2 regions of the Cellulosimicrobium sp. 4261 genome follow, and region 2 is predicted to be linked to the other one. Evidence: riboswitches for the same ligand, from Rfam matches in the RefSeq annotation. Region 2 holds a riboswitch; the other holds the start of a gene.

Region 1 (7,537 bases), on a different contig from region 2:
ACCGGCCGACGAGACGCTCGTCGTGACGGTCGGCACGACGACGCGGCTCGTCCGGCGCAGCGCGGTGCGGTGGGTGCAGGCGCAGGGCGACTACTCCCGGCTCGTGACGGACACCGAGCAGTTCCTCGTGCGCGAGCCGCTCTCCGACCTCGAGGAGCGGTGGGCGCCCGCGGGGTTCCTGCGCGTGCACCGGTCGTACCTCGTGGACCGCGCGGCCGTGACCGCGGCGCGGTTCGGCGGGGCGCAGCCCGCGCTCGTCGTCGCCGGGCACGAGGTCCCGGTGAGCCGCCGCATGGTGCCCGCGGTCCGCGAGGCGCTCCTCGGGCCGCACCGGGGTGCGCCGTGACGGGCACCGACCCGCGCCGCGACGCGCGCGTGCGCGTCCGGTCCACGGACGTCCCCGCGGGCCCGAGCCCCGGCGAGGGCACCGCCCCGCGGGGCGGCGCGGCGTCGGGCACGGCGCGGGCCGGCGAGCCCGACGACGCCGCGACCGCGTACACGCGCGGGCTCGTCCGGGCCCAGCTCCGGCTCGGGCTGGCGTGCGTGGCGTCGTTCCTCGCCGTCGTCACGCTGCTCACGGTGACGATGAGCGGCGTGCCCGCGCTGGACGACGTCGTGGTGCTCGGCGTGCCGCTGCCGTGGCTCGTGCACGCGTACGGCTTCTACCCCGTGATCGTCGCGTTCGCGGTCGTCTTCGCGGTCGCGGCGGCGCGCAACGAGCGCCGGTACCGCGCGCTCGCCGAGGGAGTGACGCCCGACGAGCCCGGCCCCGACGACGGCGGTGCGCCGTGACCAGCGCGCTGCCCCTCGTCGCGATCGCGCTGCTCCTGCTCGCGACCGGGCTCATCGGGTTCTACGGCCTGCGGATCTCGCGCACCACGAGCGACTTCTTCGTCGCGTCGCGCACCGTGCGGCCGGTCTGGAACGCGTCGGCGATCAGCGGCGAGTACCTGTCCGCGGGCACGTTCCTCGGGCTCTCGGGCCTCGTGCTGCTGTCCGGCGCGGAGGCGTTCTGGTTCCCCGTCGGGTACGCGGCGGGCTACCTGCTCGTCCTGCTGTTCGTCGCGGGCCCCCTGCGGCGCAGCGGCGCGTACACGATCCCCGACTTCGTGCACGCCCGGCTCGACTCCGTGGTCGCGCGCCGCGTGACGAGCGTGCTCGTGCTCGTCATCGGGTGGCTCTACGTGGTCCCGCAGCTCCACGGGGCGGCGCTCGTCATCACGAGCGTGGCCCCGGTGCCGCCGTGGGTCGGCTCGGTGGGGATCGCGGTCGTGGTGAGCGCCGTCGTCGCCGCGGGCGGGATGCGCTCCATCACGTTCGTCCAGGCGTTCCAGTTCTGGGTCAAGCTCACCGCCCTCGCGGTGCCGCTCGTCGTCGTGCTCATGGCGCTCGGCGGGGCGTTCGAGCCCGGCGGCGCCGTCGTCACGTTCGACCCCGCCGCCGTGTTCCCCCACGAGGCCGGGCCGGGCGGCCTCGACGCGTACGCCACCGTCTCGCTCCTGCTCGCCCTCCTGCTCGGCACGACCGGCCTGCCGCACGTCCTCGTGCGCTTCTACACCTCGCCCGACGGCGGCTCGGCCCGCCGCACGACCGTCGTCGTGCTCGTCATGATCAGCGTGTTCTACATGGTGTCGAGCACGCTCGGGCTCGTGGCGCGGGTCGTCGCGCCCGACCTCGCGGCGCCCGGGGTGGCGGACACCGTCGTCCTCGCGCTGCCGACCCGCCTCGTGCCCGGGCTCGGCGGCGAGCTCCTCGCCGCGCTCGTCGTCGCCGGGGCGTTCGCCGCGTTCCTCGGGACGTCGTCGGGGCTCGTGGTCGCGCTGGCGGGCGTCGTGAGCCAGGACCTGTTCGGCGGCACCGTGCGGTCCTTCCGCTGGTCGGCGGTCGCGTGCACGCTCATCCCGCTCGCGTTCGCGCTCGTCACCATCCCGCAGGGCCTCGTGACGAGCGTCGGGACGGTGTTCGTCTTCGCGGCGTCGGCCCTGTCCCCCGTGATCCTGCTCGGCGTGTGGTGGCGCGGCCTCACCGCGCGCGGCGCGGTGGCGGGCATGGTCGTGGGCGCCGTCCTGTGCGCGACGGCGCTGCTCGCGTCGTCCGCGCTCGTCGCCGCGGGGTACGGGAGCCCGTCCGGCGACACGGCCGACGGCGTCCCCGGCGTCGTGCGCGCCCTGCTCGCCCAGCCCGCCGCGTGGACCATCCCGCTCGCGACGGCGACCGTCGTCGTCGTGTCGCTCCTCGACCGGCGCGGCCCGCCGCTGCGCACCGACCGGTTCCTCCGCCGTCTGCACGTGCCCGAACGCCGGAGGGCCTGAGACTCGTCGCACCGGGAGCGCCGACGACCCTCCGCATCTCACCTGGCGGGCGCTCTCGACCGCATGTCGGATGGGTCGTAGGATCGTGGCAACCATCCAGAGCGGTCGAGAGTCCTGGCTCGACGACACCGCAGCAACCCGCCGACGGAAGCCTCCCGAGGACAAAGGTGCTAACGCCAGGGTCGATGGAGTGACGCATGACCTCAGAGGCATCCTTCGCGCACCGTCCGGGCCGTCCGCGGCCGACGGTGTCGTTCGAGCTCATGCCCCCGCGCCGACCGGACGCGGCCCCGAAGTTCTGGGAGACGGCACGCCGTCTCGTCGCGACGCACCCCGACTTCGTGTCCGTGACGTACGGCGCCGCGGGCACCGACCGCGCGACCGCGCGCCAGGTCGTCGGACGTCTGCTCCAGGGCACGCCCGTGCTGCCGATCGCGCACCTCACGTGCGTCGGGGCGTCGCGCGAGGACGTGGAGTCGGTCATCACCGACTTCCTCGACGAGGGCGTGCGGAGCTTCCTCGCGCTGCGGGGCGACCCGCCGCGCGACCAGCCGGACTGGCAGCCCGCGCCCGACGGCGTCCGGTCGTCGACCGAGCTCGTCGCCCTGCTGCGCGAGGTCGAGGCGTCGCGCTGCGCGTCCGACCCGGCCGTCGCGCTGCGCGGCGCGGCCCGGCCGCTGACGATCGCCGTCGCGACGTTCTGCGACGGCAATCCCGCCGCCGGCACGACCCGCACCCAGGAGGTGCGCCGCCTGTGGCAGAAGCAGCAGGCCGGCGCGAGCTTCGCGATCACGCAGCTCTTCTACGACGCGTCGTCGTACACCGACTTCGTCGCCGAGGCCCGTGCGGCCGGCGTGACGATCCCCATCCTCGCCGGGCTGCTGCCCACGACGGAGCCCGCGCGGCTCCGTCGCGTCGAGGAGCTCACGGGCGTGCGCGCGCCCCAGCACCTGCTGGACGCGCTCGACGCCCTGCCCGACCCGGAGGCGCAGCACGCCTACGGGATCGCGTACTCGGTCGACCTCGCGCAGCGCGTCCTCGACGCGGGCACGCCCGGTCTGCACGTGTACACGTTCAACAAGCACCGCGCCGCTCTTGACCTGCTCGAGGGTGTCCACCTCGGCGGCGGGTCGGGCGGGACCGGGGGCGGCGCCAGCGCCGCCGCCGCCCCGCTCGTCCCGGACCTGGCCAGCGGGCCGTGGGTCACCGGCACCTCCCTGCCCCCGACGAGCGCCGCCACGCACGGCGCGCCCGTCTGACCGGTCCTCCGGACCAGCAAGAGGTTTCGATCATGGCCACTTCCGTACCCTCCCCTACCCAGAACCCGGTCGGATTCCCCGCCGGGACCGTGCTCGGCTACCCGCGCATCGGGCGCCGCCGCGAGCTGAAGAAGGCCGTCGAGGCGTTCTGGGCCGGCAAGACGTCGGCCGAGGAGCTCGAGGCCACGGCCCGCGGGCTGCGCCTCGCGACCGTGCGCCGCCTCGTCGAGCTCGGCCTCGGCGCCGACGACGCGTCCGTCCCCGGCACGTTCTCCTACTACGACCAGGTGCTCGACGTCGCCGCGTCCCTCGGTGCCGTGCCGTCGCGGTTCGCGTCGCTGGTCGACGACGCGGGCCGCCTCGACCTCGCGGGCTACTTCACCGTGGCGCGCGGCCAGGGGGACGACGCCCCGCTCGAGATGACCAAGTGGTTCGACACGAACTACCACTACCTCGTGCCCGAGATCGGCCCGGACACCCCGATCCGGTTCGTCGACGACCGCGTCGTGCGCGAGTTCGTCGAGGCGAAGGAGGCCGGTGTGGTGACGCGGCCCGTCGTCGTCGGGCCGGTGACGTTCCTCGCGCTGTCCAAGGCCGCGGACGACGCGCCCGCCGGGTACTCGCCGCTCGATCGTCTGGACGACGTCGTCGCCGCCTACGCCGACCTGCTGCGTGCGCTCGCCGCGACCGGCGCGCCGTGGGTGCAGCTCGACGAGCCGATCCTCGTCACCGACCCGGCGAACGCCGAGGAGCTCACCGAAGCGGTCGAGAGGGCATACCGCGCGCTCGCGACCGACCTCCGCCCGGTGCCGAACCCGGGCCCGCTCCCCACGGAGACCTCCGGGTCGGGAGAGATCCCCGGCTCGGCAGAGGACGTGCGGCCCGCCATCCTCGTCGCGGCGCCGTACGGTCGGCTGGAGACCTCGCCTGGACCCGACGGCCGGTATCACGACTTCCTGGCCGTCCTGTCGGACACGGACATCGAGGCGATCGCGCTCGACGGCGTCGCAGCCGACCTTCCCGACGGCCTGCCCCAGGGGCTCGGGACGAAGACCCTCGTCCTCGGCGTGATCGACGGGCACAACGTGTGGCGGGCGGACCTCGCCGCGAAGCTCGATCTGATCGAGCAGTACCCGACCGGAGCGCACCTGGGCGCGGTCGCCGTCGGCACGTCGACGTCGCTGCTGCACGTGCCGCACGACGTGGAGGACGAGACGTTCGCCGAGCCCGGCACCGCGTCGGGCACGACGCTCGACCCGCGCCTGCGCGACTGGCTCGCGTTCGCGGACCAGAAGGTCGGCGAGGTCGCGACGCTCGCCCGGGCCCTCACGGAGGGTCGCGACGCCGTCGCGGAGGAGATCGAGGCGTCCCGTGCGGCGGTGGCGTCGCGCGCGGAGGCGAGCGGCGTCGTCGTGCCCGCGGTGCGGGAGCGCGCGGCCGCGCTGACCGACGCGGACTTCGCGCGCGGCGACTACGCCGAGCGTGCGGCCGCGCAGCAGGAGCGCCTGAACCTGCCGCCGCTGCCCACGACGACGATCGGCTCGTTCCCGCAGACGCCGGAGATCCGCCGCGCCCGCGCGCTGTGGACGAAGGGCGAGCTGTCGGACGCGGACTACACGACCGCGATGCGCGAGGAGATCGCGCGCGTCGTCGCGATCCAGGAGGAGCTGGGCCTCGACGTGCTCGTGCACGGCGAGCCCGAGCGCAACGACATGGTGCAGTACTTCGCGGAGCACCTCGACGGGTTCGCCGTCACGGCGAACGGCTGGGTCCAGTCGTACGGGTCGCGCTGCGTCCGCCCGCCGATCCTGTGGGGTGACGTCACGCGGCCCGCGCCGATCACGGTCGAGTGGTCCGCGTACACGGCGTCGCTCACCGAGAAGCCCGTCAAGGGCATGCTCACCGGGCCCGTGACGATCCTCGCGTGGTCGTTCGTGCGCGACGACCAGCCGCTCGGCGACACCGCGAACCAGGTGGGCCTCGCGCTGCGCGACGAGATCGCGGACCTCGAGGCCGCCGGCGTCGGGATCGTCCAGGTCGACGAGCCCGCGCTGCGCGAGCTCCTGCCGCTGCGCCGCGCGGACCAGCCGGCGTACCTCGACTGGTCCGTCGGGTCGTTCCGGCTCGCGACCTCGGGCGTGGCGGCGGCGACGCAGATCCACACGCACCTGTGCTACTCGGAGTTCGGCGAGGTCATCGGCGCGATCGACGGCCTCGACGCCGACGTGACGTCGGTCGAGGCGGCGCGCTCGCGCATGGAGATCGTGCCGGAGCTGCGCGACGCCGGGTACTCGCGCGGCATCGGGCCGGGCGTCTACGACATCCACAGCCCGCGCGTGCCCTCGACGGAGGAGGTCACCGAGCTGCTGGAGCTCGCCGTGAAGTCGATCGACCCGCGCGTCGTCTGGGTCAACCCCGACTGCGGCCTGAAGACCCGCCGCTACGAGGAGACCGTGCCGTCGCTCGAGCACCTCGTCACCGCGGCGAAGGCCGTCCGGGCCACGCTCGGCTGACCCCCGGAGACGCCGGAGGCCGGGTTCCGTCGGGACCCGGCCTCCGTGTCGAGGGTGTCAGCGCTCGGTCGTGCCCGTGCCCGCCATCGGGAGGGCGAACGCGAGCGTCGCCGCGGCGAGGCCGCCCACGAAGAGCCACACGCCGCCGTCGACGCCGGACATGCCCGACCCCATGAGCACGAGCCCGCCGACGAACAGCGCGAACGCCACGACGAACCGTGCGACCGCGCCCGCGTGACCGGGGATGTCGCGCCCTTCGGTCCCGGTGGGGAGGGGGCTGTGCGCCGCCTGCTCGCTGGACGTGGTCATGGGGTTCTCCTTCTGAGGTCGGAACGGGAGCCGGACGTCGCCGTCGGCGATCAGTCCAGGTAGTTCTCCACCGTACCGGGGTCTCGCACCGTCGCCGCATCGGGGTCGCCACCGAACTCGCGCGCGGCGCCGCGCTGGCGCAGCAGGTCCCAGCACTGGTCGAGCTCGACCTCGATCGCGCGGAGCCGCTCCTGCTCCTGCGGGCCCGAGATCTCGCCCCGGGCGAGCTGCTCCCGGAGCCGGTGCTCCTGCGCCACGAGCTCGCTGATCGTGCTGCGGATGCCGCCGTCGGTCGTCATGCCGTCCACGGTATGCCCGACGGCGCGGGCGCGCCCGTGCGGTACACCGACGAAGCGGATTCAGACCCACGATGGATGGCGATCCCCCACGGCCCGCCCTGACACGACTCAGCACGCGCCTGACTTCTCGAGGAAGGAGTCGCGCCCCCGAGCACGGAGGATTAGTTCAACGATTCAGCACTTATGCCTCACCGCAATTCAGTGCCATACCATCCTGAGGCCCGCATGCCGAAAACGTCTTCGATGTCGAGACGAATGCTGATCGACCACGGCCGGACCTGGGTGCTGGTCGCCCGATTCGGGATGCGCTATGCTCCGCGAAAAAGTTCCACTTCTTCCAGGGGGCCGGAGTGAATTCCAGAGCAATACGTGTCGTGTTGGTGATCGGGATGGCATGTGCGCTCGCGCTCGTGCCGGCGGGTGCGAACGCCGCGTCGAAGGGCGGGGTCGGCGATTACTGCAACACGAACTATCGCGTGATGGTTCAGAGCCGGACGCTCGGCGACACGACCCATGAGGTCAACAGCGCGATCTGGCACAAGGGCTGGAAGAACTGGGTCACGTCGACGACGTACTCGACCGCCACGGGAACCTTCAGCTGGCACGTGAAGGCGCGGGAGGTCGACGGTCCGCGCACCAATGCCAACTGCTCCCTTCGTTGACCGTCAAGGCCGTCCCGCTGAGATTGGCAGAGTATTCGCGATGCAAAAGAATTCATGGAGAGCGGCCCTCGCGGCCGCGGTCGTCGGCGCTACCGTGCTCGTCGGCGTCGGGCAGGCTAGCGCCGTCACCTACCAGTACATGGACAAGGAGCTGAACTGCCGGCTCGGCGACCAGGTCCGCAT
Region 2 (7,537 bases):
TCGCCGTGCGGCGCCGCGAAGTCCTGCGCGGGGTAGTGCTCCATCTCGGCGCGGAGCTCCTCGGCGGTGAGCACGCGCTGGTACCGCGTCCAGTACTCGTGGGAGAGCTCGTCGAGCAGCGGGCGCACGAGCGGGTCGTGCAGGGCGACGGACCGGACCTCGCGTGTGCTCGTCCTCATGGGTCCTCCGGGGTTCGTGACGGGCGGTGGGGGGGCGGGTGGTGGCGGGAGGGGGCTGCGAGGGTCAGCCGACGAGCTCGGCGGGGTGCGCCGCCGTCGGCTCGCCGTCGCCGCGCGCCGCCGTGCCGGGGCGGGCGAGGCCGAGGTGCTCGCGCAGGGTCGTGCCCGCGTACTCGGTGCGGAACGAGCCGCGCTCCTGGAGCAGCGGGACGACCTGGTCGAAGACGTCGTCGAGCCCGCCCGGCGTGAGGTGGGGCACGAGGATGAAGCCGTCGGAGGCGTCCTCCTGGACGTGCCGGTCGATGTCGTCCGCGACCTGCCGCGGCGTGCCGACGAACCCGCCGCGCGACGTCACCTGGATGACGAGCTCGCGGATCGACCACCCGTTCGCCTCGGCCTGCTCGCGCCACGCCGCGGCGACCGCCGCCGGGTCCTTCGCGTGCCGCACCCGGCCGCGCGTGATCGACAGGTTCTCGGTGTCGGGGTCGACGTCGGGCAGCGGGCCCTCGGGGTCGTACGCCTCGAGGTCGCGGCCCCAGACCTGCTCGAGGAACGCGATCGCCGTCGGGCCCGAGACCTGCTGGAGCCGGATCTCCCGGGCGCGCTCCTCCGCCTCGGCGGGCGTGTCGCCCAGCACGACGACGGTCGCGGGCAGGATCTTCAGGGAGTCGCGCTCGCGCCCGTGGGCCGCGAGCCGCCCCTTGACGTCCTCGTAGAACGCGCGCCCGGCGTCGAACGTCGAGTGTGCCGAGAACACGACGTCGGCGGTCGCGGCGGCGAAGTCGCGCCCGTCGGCCGAGTCGCCCGCCTGGAACAGGACGGGGTGGCCCTGCGGGCCGCGCGGCGTCTCGAACAGCCCGACGACGTCCGCGTGCGTCCCGTGGTGCGCGACCGGCCGCACCGCGCCGGGCCGCAGGAAATCGCCCGCGATCCGGTCGGCCAGCACGGCGTCGTCGTCCCACGAGTCCCACAGGGCGCGCGCGACCTCGACGACCTCGGCCGCCCGCGCGTACCGCTCGGGGTAGGGCAGGTAGCCGCCGCGGCGGAAGTTGGCGCCCGTGAAGGCGTCGGGGCTCGTCACGAGGTTCCACGCCGCACGGCCCTCGGAGAGCAGGTCGAGCGTCGCGAACTGCTTCGCGAGCTCCCACGGCTCGTTGAACGTCGTGCTGATCGTGCCCGCGAGGCCGAGCCGCTCCGTGACGGCCGCGAGCGCGGCGAGGACGGGCAGCGTGTCGGGGCGGCCGACGACGTCGAGGTCGTGGATGCGGCCCTTGTGCTCGCGCAGGCGCAGTCCCTCGGCGAGGAAGAAGAAGTCGAGCTTCGCGTCCTCGGCACGGCGCGCGAGGTGCTCGAACGACGCGAAGTCGATCTGGCTGCGCGAGCGGGGGTCGCTCCACACGGTGGTGTTGTTGACGCCCGGGAAGTGGGCGCCGAGGTGGATCTGCTTGCGGGGTCGGGTGCTCACGTCGGGTCCGTCCGGGCTCAGGCGATCGCCGCGTAGCGGTTCGCGGGGTGCGGGAGGCCGAGCGTGTCGCGCAGCGTCGTGCCCGGGTACGCGGTGCGGAACAGGCCCACGCCCTGGAGCAGCGGCACGACCCCGTCGACGATCGCGTCGAGGTCCGTGCTCAGCGACGACGGCCGCAGCAGGAAGCCGTCGGCGGCGCCGGCGTGCGCCCACTCCTCGACCGTCGCCGCGAGGTCGCGCGCCGTGCCGACGTGCGTCAGCGAGTCGGTGTCCCACGAGACGCCCTCGAGGTCCTCGAGCAGGTCGAGGCGCGCCTGGGCGCTCGCCCGCGTGTCCCCGACGACGACGTACGCGTCCACGAGGACCCGCAGCCCGTCGGGGTCGCGCCCGGCGCCCGCGGCGGCGTCGCGCACCTGCGCCCGCAGCGCGACCGCCTCGTCCCGCGTCGCCGCGCGGACCCGCACGACGTCGGCCCGCCGGGCCGCGAGGTCGAGCGACGCCGGCGTGCTCGCCCGCACGACGACGGGCGGCTGGCCCTGCGGCGGGCGCGGGGTGATCGACGGCCCCTTGACCGCGAACCGGATGCCCTCGTGGTCGACGTGGTGCAGCTTCTCGCGGTCCACGAACCGGCCCGTCGCGACGTCGCGGATCTCGGCGTCGTCCTCCCACGAGTCCCAGAGCCGCGTGACGACGTCGACCGCCTCGTCCGCCTCGGCGACGGCGTCGGGCTCGTCCTGGGCGCCCTTGCGCCCGAAGGCCGCGGCCTCGGCCGGGGTCGTGGACCACCCGACCTGCCACCCCGCGCGGCCGGAGCTCACGTGGTCGATCGTCGCGACCGCCTTGGAGACGTGGAACGGCTCGGTGTGGGTGGTCGTGACGGTCGGGACGAGGCCGATGCCCGCGCTGCGCGGCGCGAGCCGGGACGCGACGAGCGCGGCGTCGAGCCGGCCGCGCACGGACCCGTTGCGGCCCGGCTGGAGGGTGAACGCGTCGTCGAGCGTGACGAGGTCGAGCAGGCCGCGCTGGGCGGTGGCGACGAGCTCGACGAGGCGCTTGGCGTCGAACAGGCGCCGGGCCTGGGAGCCCACGGTCCGCCAGGCGGCGGGGTGCGCACCGGCGTCGGTGAGGTCGACGCCCAGGTGGACGGTGCGGGCGGGGCGGGCGGGGCGGGGGTCGGGCATCGCGAGGATCCGTTCTGGGACAGGCGCCGACCGCACGCTCAGGGCGCGGCGGGGTGCCAGGGGGTGGGCAGGGTCGCCCCGCCGCGGGGCGGCAGGGCGGGGCCGGGGAGGCCGGAGGGAGGCCCGTCACGGCGTGCGCGCGGGCGCGCGCGGCGTCAGGAGCGGGGCGTCGTCAGCGACAACAGGTGACGCGCGCGGGGGCGCCGACCGGACAGGAGACGACGGCCGCACCGCGGACCGGACAGGGGCACGTCGGCGCGTGCGGGGTGCTCACCGCGGTGCTCGACTCTCGCCGGTCCATCGTCCGTCTCCTTCGTGCCCGTCGCCGGGCGCCGCGTCGTTGCCCCGCACCGCGCGGGTCGCGCGTCGCGGGACCTGGTCCTCACCCGGGGCACCCCGCCGCGCGGGAGGGTTGCCGTCCGACGAGCCGGGGCTTGGCGTCGGAGCTCATGACCATGTCCTGTGCCGAGGTCCGTGGACCTCGGTTGCGCGGGAACTTACGAGCGGGCACGGAGGGTGTCAACGCACCGCCAGAACCTTCCCACATACTGGACCTGATCGGTCCACTTTGAGCGCCGACCGCTCTCGTTTGCACCGAGTGCATCGATGCACCTAGTGTCAAGAGGTGCCTCCCCTGCCCGGACCCGAGCGCCCGACCGCGCCCGCGACGGACGCCTCCGACCTCGCCGGCCCCGGCCCGGACGCCCCCGCTCCGGACGCCCCCGCTCCGGACGCCCCCGCTCCGGACGCCGCGGCTCCCGACCGTCGCGCGGCCCTGCGCGCGCGCCACCGCCGCGCGATCGTCGCCGCCGCCGCGACGCTCATGGAGGAGAAGGGCGGTGCGCGCTTCACCGTCGACGAGCTCGCGGCACGGGCCGACGTCGCGCGCCGCACGATCTTCAACCACTTCGCGTCGCTCGACGACGTCGTCGTGGAGGTCTGCGAGGACGTGCTGGGCTCGGTCGTCGAGACGCTCGGGGCGAGCGCGGCCGAGCCGGGCACCGACCGCCCCACGCCCCTCGACGACGTCACCGCGGCGCTGCGCGGCACGGACCTCGTCGGCCCCATGGCCTACCTCACGCGGGCCCTCGGCGGCACCGCGACCGAGCCCACGCCGCGCGTCACGACGATGGTCGTGCGCACCTTCACCCACCTCGCCGAGCGCCTCGTCGCGGCCACCACGCGCCGGCACCCGGACGTCGACCCGCTCGAGATCGAGATGCTCGTGGGCGCGCTCATGGCCGGGGTCCTCGTCATCCAGCGTCGCTGGTGGGCCGAGACCGGTGCCGCCGACGACGACGCCTCGCGCGAGGTCTGGGCCGGTCTGCTCGACCGCCTCGTCGAACGGATCCGCGCCGGCTGGGCGGACCCCGCCTGACGCGACCCCCACCCTCCCGACCCGCGACCACCTCTCCCGCCACGCCACCCCCGCCACCCCGGGCGCACCCGTCGGACCCGGACCGGACCCCCACCGAAGGATCCTCATGGCTGAACTCCTCTACCGCCTCGGCCGCGCGTGCGCGCGCCGCGCGCGGACCGTCCTCGCCGCGTGGCTCGCGGTGCTCGTGCTCGCCGGGGCGGCGTTCGTCGCGTTCGGCGGCACGCTCGCGAGCAGCTTCTCGATCCCCGGCACCCCGACCGCCGACGTCACCGAGCGCCTCCAGACCGCGCTGCCCGAGGCGTCGGGCGGGAGCGGCACGATCGTCCTCGCGACGGAAGACGGTGCCCCGTTCACGCCCGAGCAGGAGGCGGCGATCGCGGACCGCTTCGCCGCGGCGGAGGAGGTCGACGGCGTCGCGTCGGTCGTCGACCCGTTCGCGACGCAGGAGGAGCTCGCCGACCAGCGGAAGCAGATCGACGACGGCCGCACCCAGATCGCCGCGGGACGCGAGCAGATCGAGGACGGCGGCGCGCAGCTCGCCGCCGCGCAGGAGCAGGTCGACACCGCCCGCGCCCAGCTCGACGCAGGCCAGGCCGAGCTCGACACGGCGCGCGCCCAGGCCGAGGCCGCGGGCGCGCTGGAGCAGGCCGCGCCGCAGCTCGACGCGCAGCAGGCCGAGCTCGACGCGGGCCGCGCCACGCTCGAGTCGCAGGCCGCGACGCTCGACCAGCAGGTCACCGCGCTGGAGGACCAGAGCGCGACGCTCGAGGAGCAGTCCGCGCAGCTCGAGCTCTCCGCTCCCCTGCTCGACATGGCGTCCGACATCCGCCTCGTGTCCACGGACGGGAGCGCGGCGGTCGCGAACGTGACGTTCACCGAGCCGAACATGAGCATCGACCAGCAGACGAAGGACGACCTCGTGGCGGTCTTCGCCGACGACCCGGTCGACGGCGTCCAGACCGACTTCTCGTCCGACATCGCCCAGGGCGTGCCGCAGGTGTTCGGCGTGGGCGAGGCCGTCGGCCTCGTCGTCGCGGCGATCGTGCTCGTCGTCATGCTCGGGACGCTCGTGGGCGCCGGCCTGCCGATCCTCACGGCTCTCATCGGGGTCGGGATCGGCGCGCTCGCCGCGATGTCGCTGTCCGGAGTCGTGGAGATGTCGTCGGTGACGCCGGTCCTCGGCCTCATGCTGGGCCTCGCCGTCGGGATCGACTACTCGCTGTTCATCGTCAACCGGCACCGGCGCCAGCTCAAGCAGGGCGACGAGCTGCACGAGTCGATCGCGCTCGCGAACGGCACGTCGGGCAACGCGGTCGTGTTCGCGGGGGCGACGGTGCTCATCGCGCTGCTCGCGCTCAACGTCACCGGCATCCCGTTCCTCGGCCTCATGGGCACGGTCGGTGCGCTGTGCGTCGCGATCGCCGTGCTCATCGCCGTCACGCTCACGCCGGCCCTGCTCGGCATGATCGGCCCGCGGATCCTCAGCCGCCGCGAGCGCGCCGCGCTCGCCGGTCCCGCCGCGTCGACGGGTGTCGCCTCGACCGGTGCGGCCGCCGGCTCGGCGGCCGGCTCGGCGGCCGGCTCGTTGGCCGGGAGCGCGGCGTCGGAGCCGGGCACCGCGGGCGGCCTGCCCGCCGCGGAGCCCGTGCGGCCCATGTCGACCGTGCGCGCAGTGGGCACGGCGCTGCTCGCCGTCGTCGCGCTCGGCGTGATCGCCCTGCCCGCGCTCGACCTGCGGACCAACCTGCCCGACGGCTCGTCCGAGGCGCACGACTCCACGCAGTACCGCGCGTACTCGACGATCGCCGAGGAGTTCGGCGAGGGCACGAACGGGCCGCTGCTCGTCGTCGCCGACCTCCCGGGCGAGCCGACCGAGGCCGAGGCGCTCGCGTACCAGGTGGGCGTGGCCGAGGAGCTGTTCGCGCAGGACGACGTCGTGGCCGTCGCGCCGATCGGGACGTCCGAGGACCGCACGGTCGCGGCGTTCCAGGTGATCCCGGCCGAGGGTCCGACGAGCGAGTCGACCGAGGAGCTCGTGCACGCACTGCGCGCGCTCGAACCGCTCGACGGGGACGTGACGCTCGGCGTCGCGGGCTCGGCCAGCGGCAACATCGACATCTCGGAGAAGCTCGCGCAGGCCCTGCCGATCTACCTCGCGGTCGTCGTCGGGCTGTCGCTCGTCATCCTCGTGCTCGTGTTCCGGTCGATCTTCGTGCCGGTCGTCGCGACGCTCGGGTTCATCCTGTCGTACTTCGCCGCGCTCGGCGGGGTCGTCGCGATCTACCAGTGGGGCTGGCTCGCGGGGGTGTTCGGCGTCGAGACGCCGGGCCCGATCCTCAACTTCCTGCCCACGATCCTCGTCGGCATCCTCTTCGGCCTCGCGATGGACTACCAGCTCTTCCTCGGCTCGGGGATGCGCGAGGCGTACGCGCACGGCGCCCCCGCGCGCGTCGCGATCGTGCAGGGCGTCCGCGCGGGCCGGGCCGTGGTGACGGCCGCGGCGATCATCATGATCTCCGTCTTCGGCGGGTTCGTCTTCTCGCACAGCGCGATGATCCGGCCCATCGGGTTCGCGCTCGCGTTCGGCGTGCTCGTCGACGCGTTCGTGGTGCGGATGCTGCTCGTCCCGGCGCTCATGCACCTCGTGGGCGACAAGGCGTGGTGGCTCCCCCGCTGGCTCGACCGCGTCCTGCCCGACGTCGACGTGGAGGGCGCCGCGCTCGAGCGTCGGCACCCGCACCACCTCGACGGGCCGGCCGACCCGGCTGCCGAGGGCGCCGCGCCCGACGACGGCAGCGACCCGGGCACGACCGCCCCGGACCCGGCGGCGCCGGAGCCCGCGCGCGGCTGACGCCGCGGAGCCCCCGCACCGGACCCGGCGCCACGGGTCGACGAGCGCACTCGCTCGTCGGCCGGGGGCGCCGGGTCCGCCGTCGTCAGGGGCGGGGCACGTGCACCGTCGCGACGATCGCGCGGTGGTCGCTGCCCACGACGTGCAGGGAGCCGACGTCGGTCACGACGTTCTCGCGGTCGGTCACCACGTGGTCGAGGTTCAGCACCGGCGGCACGACGCCGGGGCGCGGCGACCACGACAGGTCGAGCCCGCCGCCCGAGGCGCGCGTCGCGTCGTGGAACCGGTCGCCCAGCAGCCGGCGGAACGTCGCGTGGTCGTGGGTGGAGTTGAAGTCCCCGACGAGCACCTGGGGCAGCGGGTCGCCGTGGGCGCGCTCGGCGAGGGCGTCCGTCTCCTCGTGCCAGATGTCGACGTACTCCGGGATCGGCGGGATCGGGTGCACCGCGGTGACGCGCACCGGCACGCCGTCGACCTCCA

The links. Region 2 has a riboswitch for S-adenosylmethionine ahead of ABIE39_RS00850 (LLM class flavin-dependent oxidoreductase). Riboswitches for the same ligand answer to the same signal wherever they lie in the genome.
Region 1: linked by a shared signal. The riboswitch ahead of ABIE39_RS14235 (methylenetetrahydrofolate reductase) and the one ahead of ABIE39_RS00850 (LLM class flavin-dependent oxidoreductase) in region 2 are both predicted to bind S-adenosylmethionine.

What each region holds. Positions count from the first base shown of each region.
Region 1 is NZ_JBEPOQ010000011.1:95,858-103,394, forward strand. Features, by position in the region: gene ABIE39_RS14220 (LytR/AlgR family response regulator transcription factor) at 1-346, shown strand, start outside; gene ABIE39_RS14225 (heavy metal transporter) at 343-792, shown strand; gene ABIE39_RS14230 (sodium:solute symporter family transporter) at 789-2,312, shown strand; SAM riboswitch class I at 2,402-2,504, shown strand; gene ABIE39_RS14235 (methylenetetrahydrofolate reductase) at 2,510-3,571, shown strand; gene metE (5-methyltetrahydropteroyltriglutamate--homocysteine S-methyltransferase) at 3,604-6,084, shown strand; gene ABIE39_RS14245 (hypothetical protein) at 6,142-6,393, opposite strand; gene ABIE39_RS14250 (DUF2630 family protein) at 6,444-6,692, opposite strand; gene ABIE39_RS14255 (hypothetical protein) at 7,073-7,354, shown strand; gene ABIE39_RS14260 (hypothetical protein) at 7,395-7,537, shown strand, end outside.
Region 2 is NZ_JBEPOQ010000001.1:179,566-187,102, forward strand. Features, by position in the region: gene ABIE39_RS00840 (GNAT family N-acetyltransferase) at 1-179, opposite strand, end outside; gene ABIE39_RS00845 (NtaA/DmoA family FMN-dependent monooxygenase) at 244-1,644, opposite strand; gene ABIE39_RS00850 (LLM class flavin-dependent oxidoreductase) at 1,662-2,825, opposite strand; SAM riboswitch class IV at 3,173-3,280, opposite strand; gene ABIE39_RS00855 (TetR/AcrR family transcriptional regulator) at 3,451-4,203, shown strand; gene ABIE39_RS00860 (MMPL family transporter) at 4,310-7,057, shown strand; gene ABIE39_RS00865 (endonuclease/exonuclease/phosphatase family protein) at 7,143-7,537, opposite strand, start outside.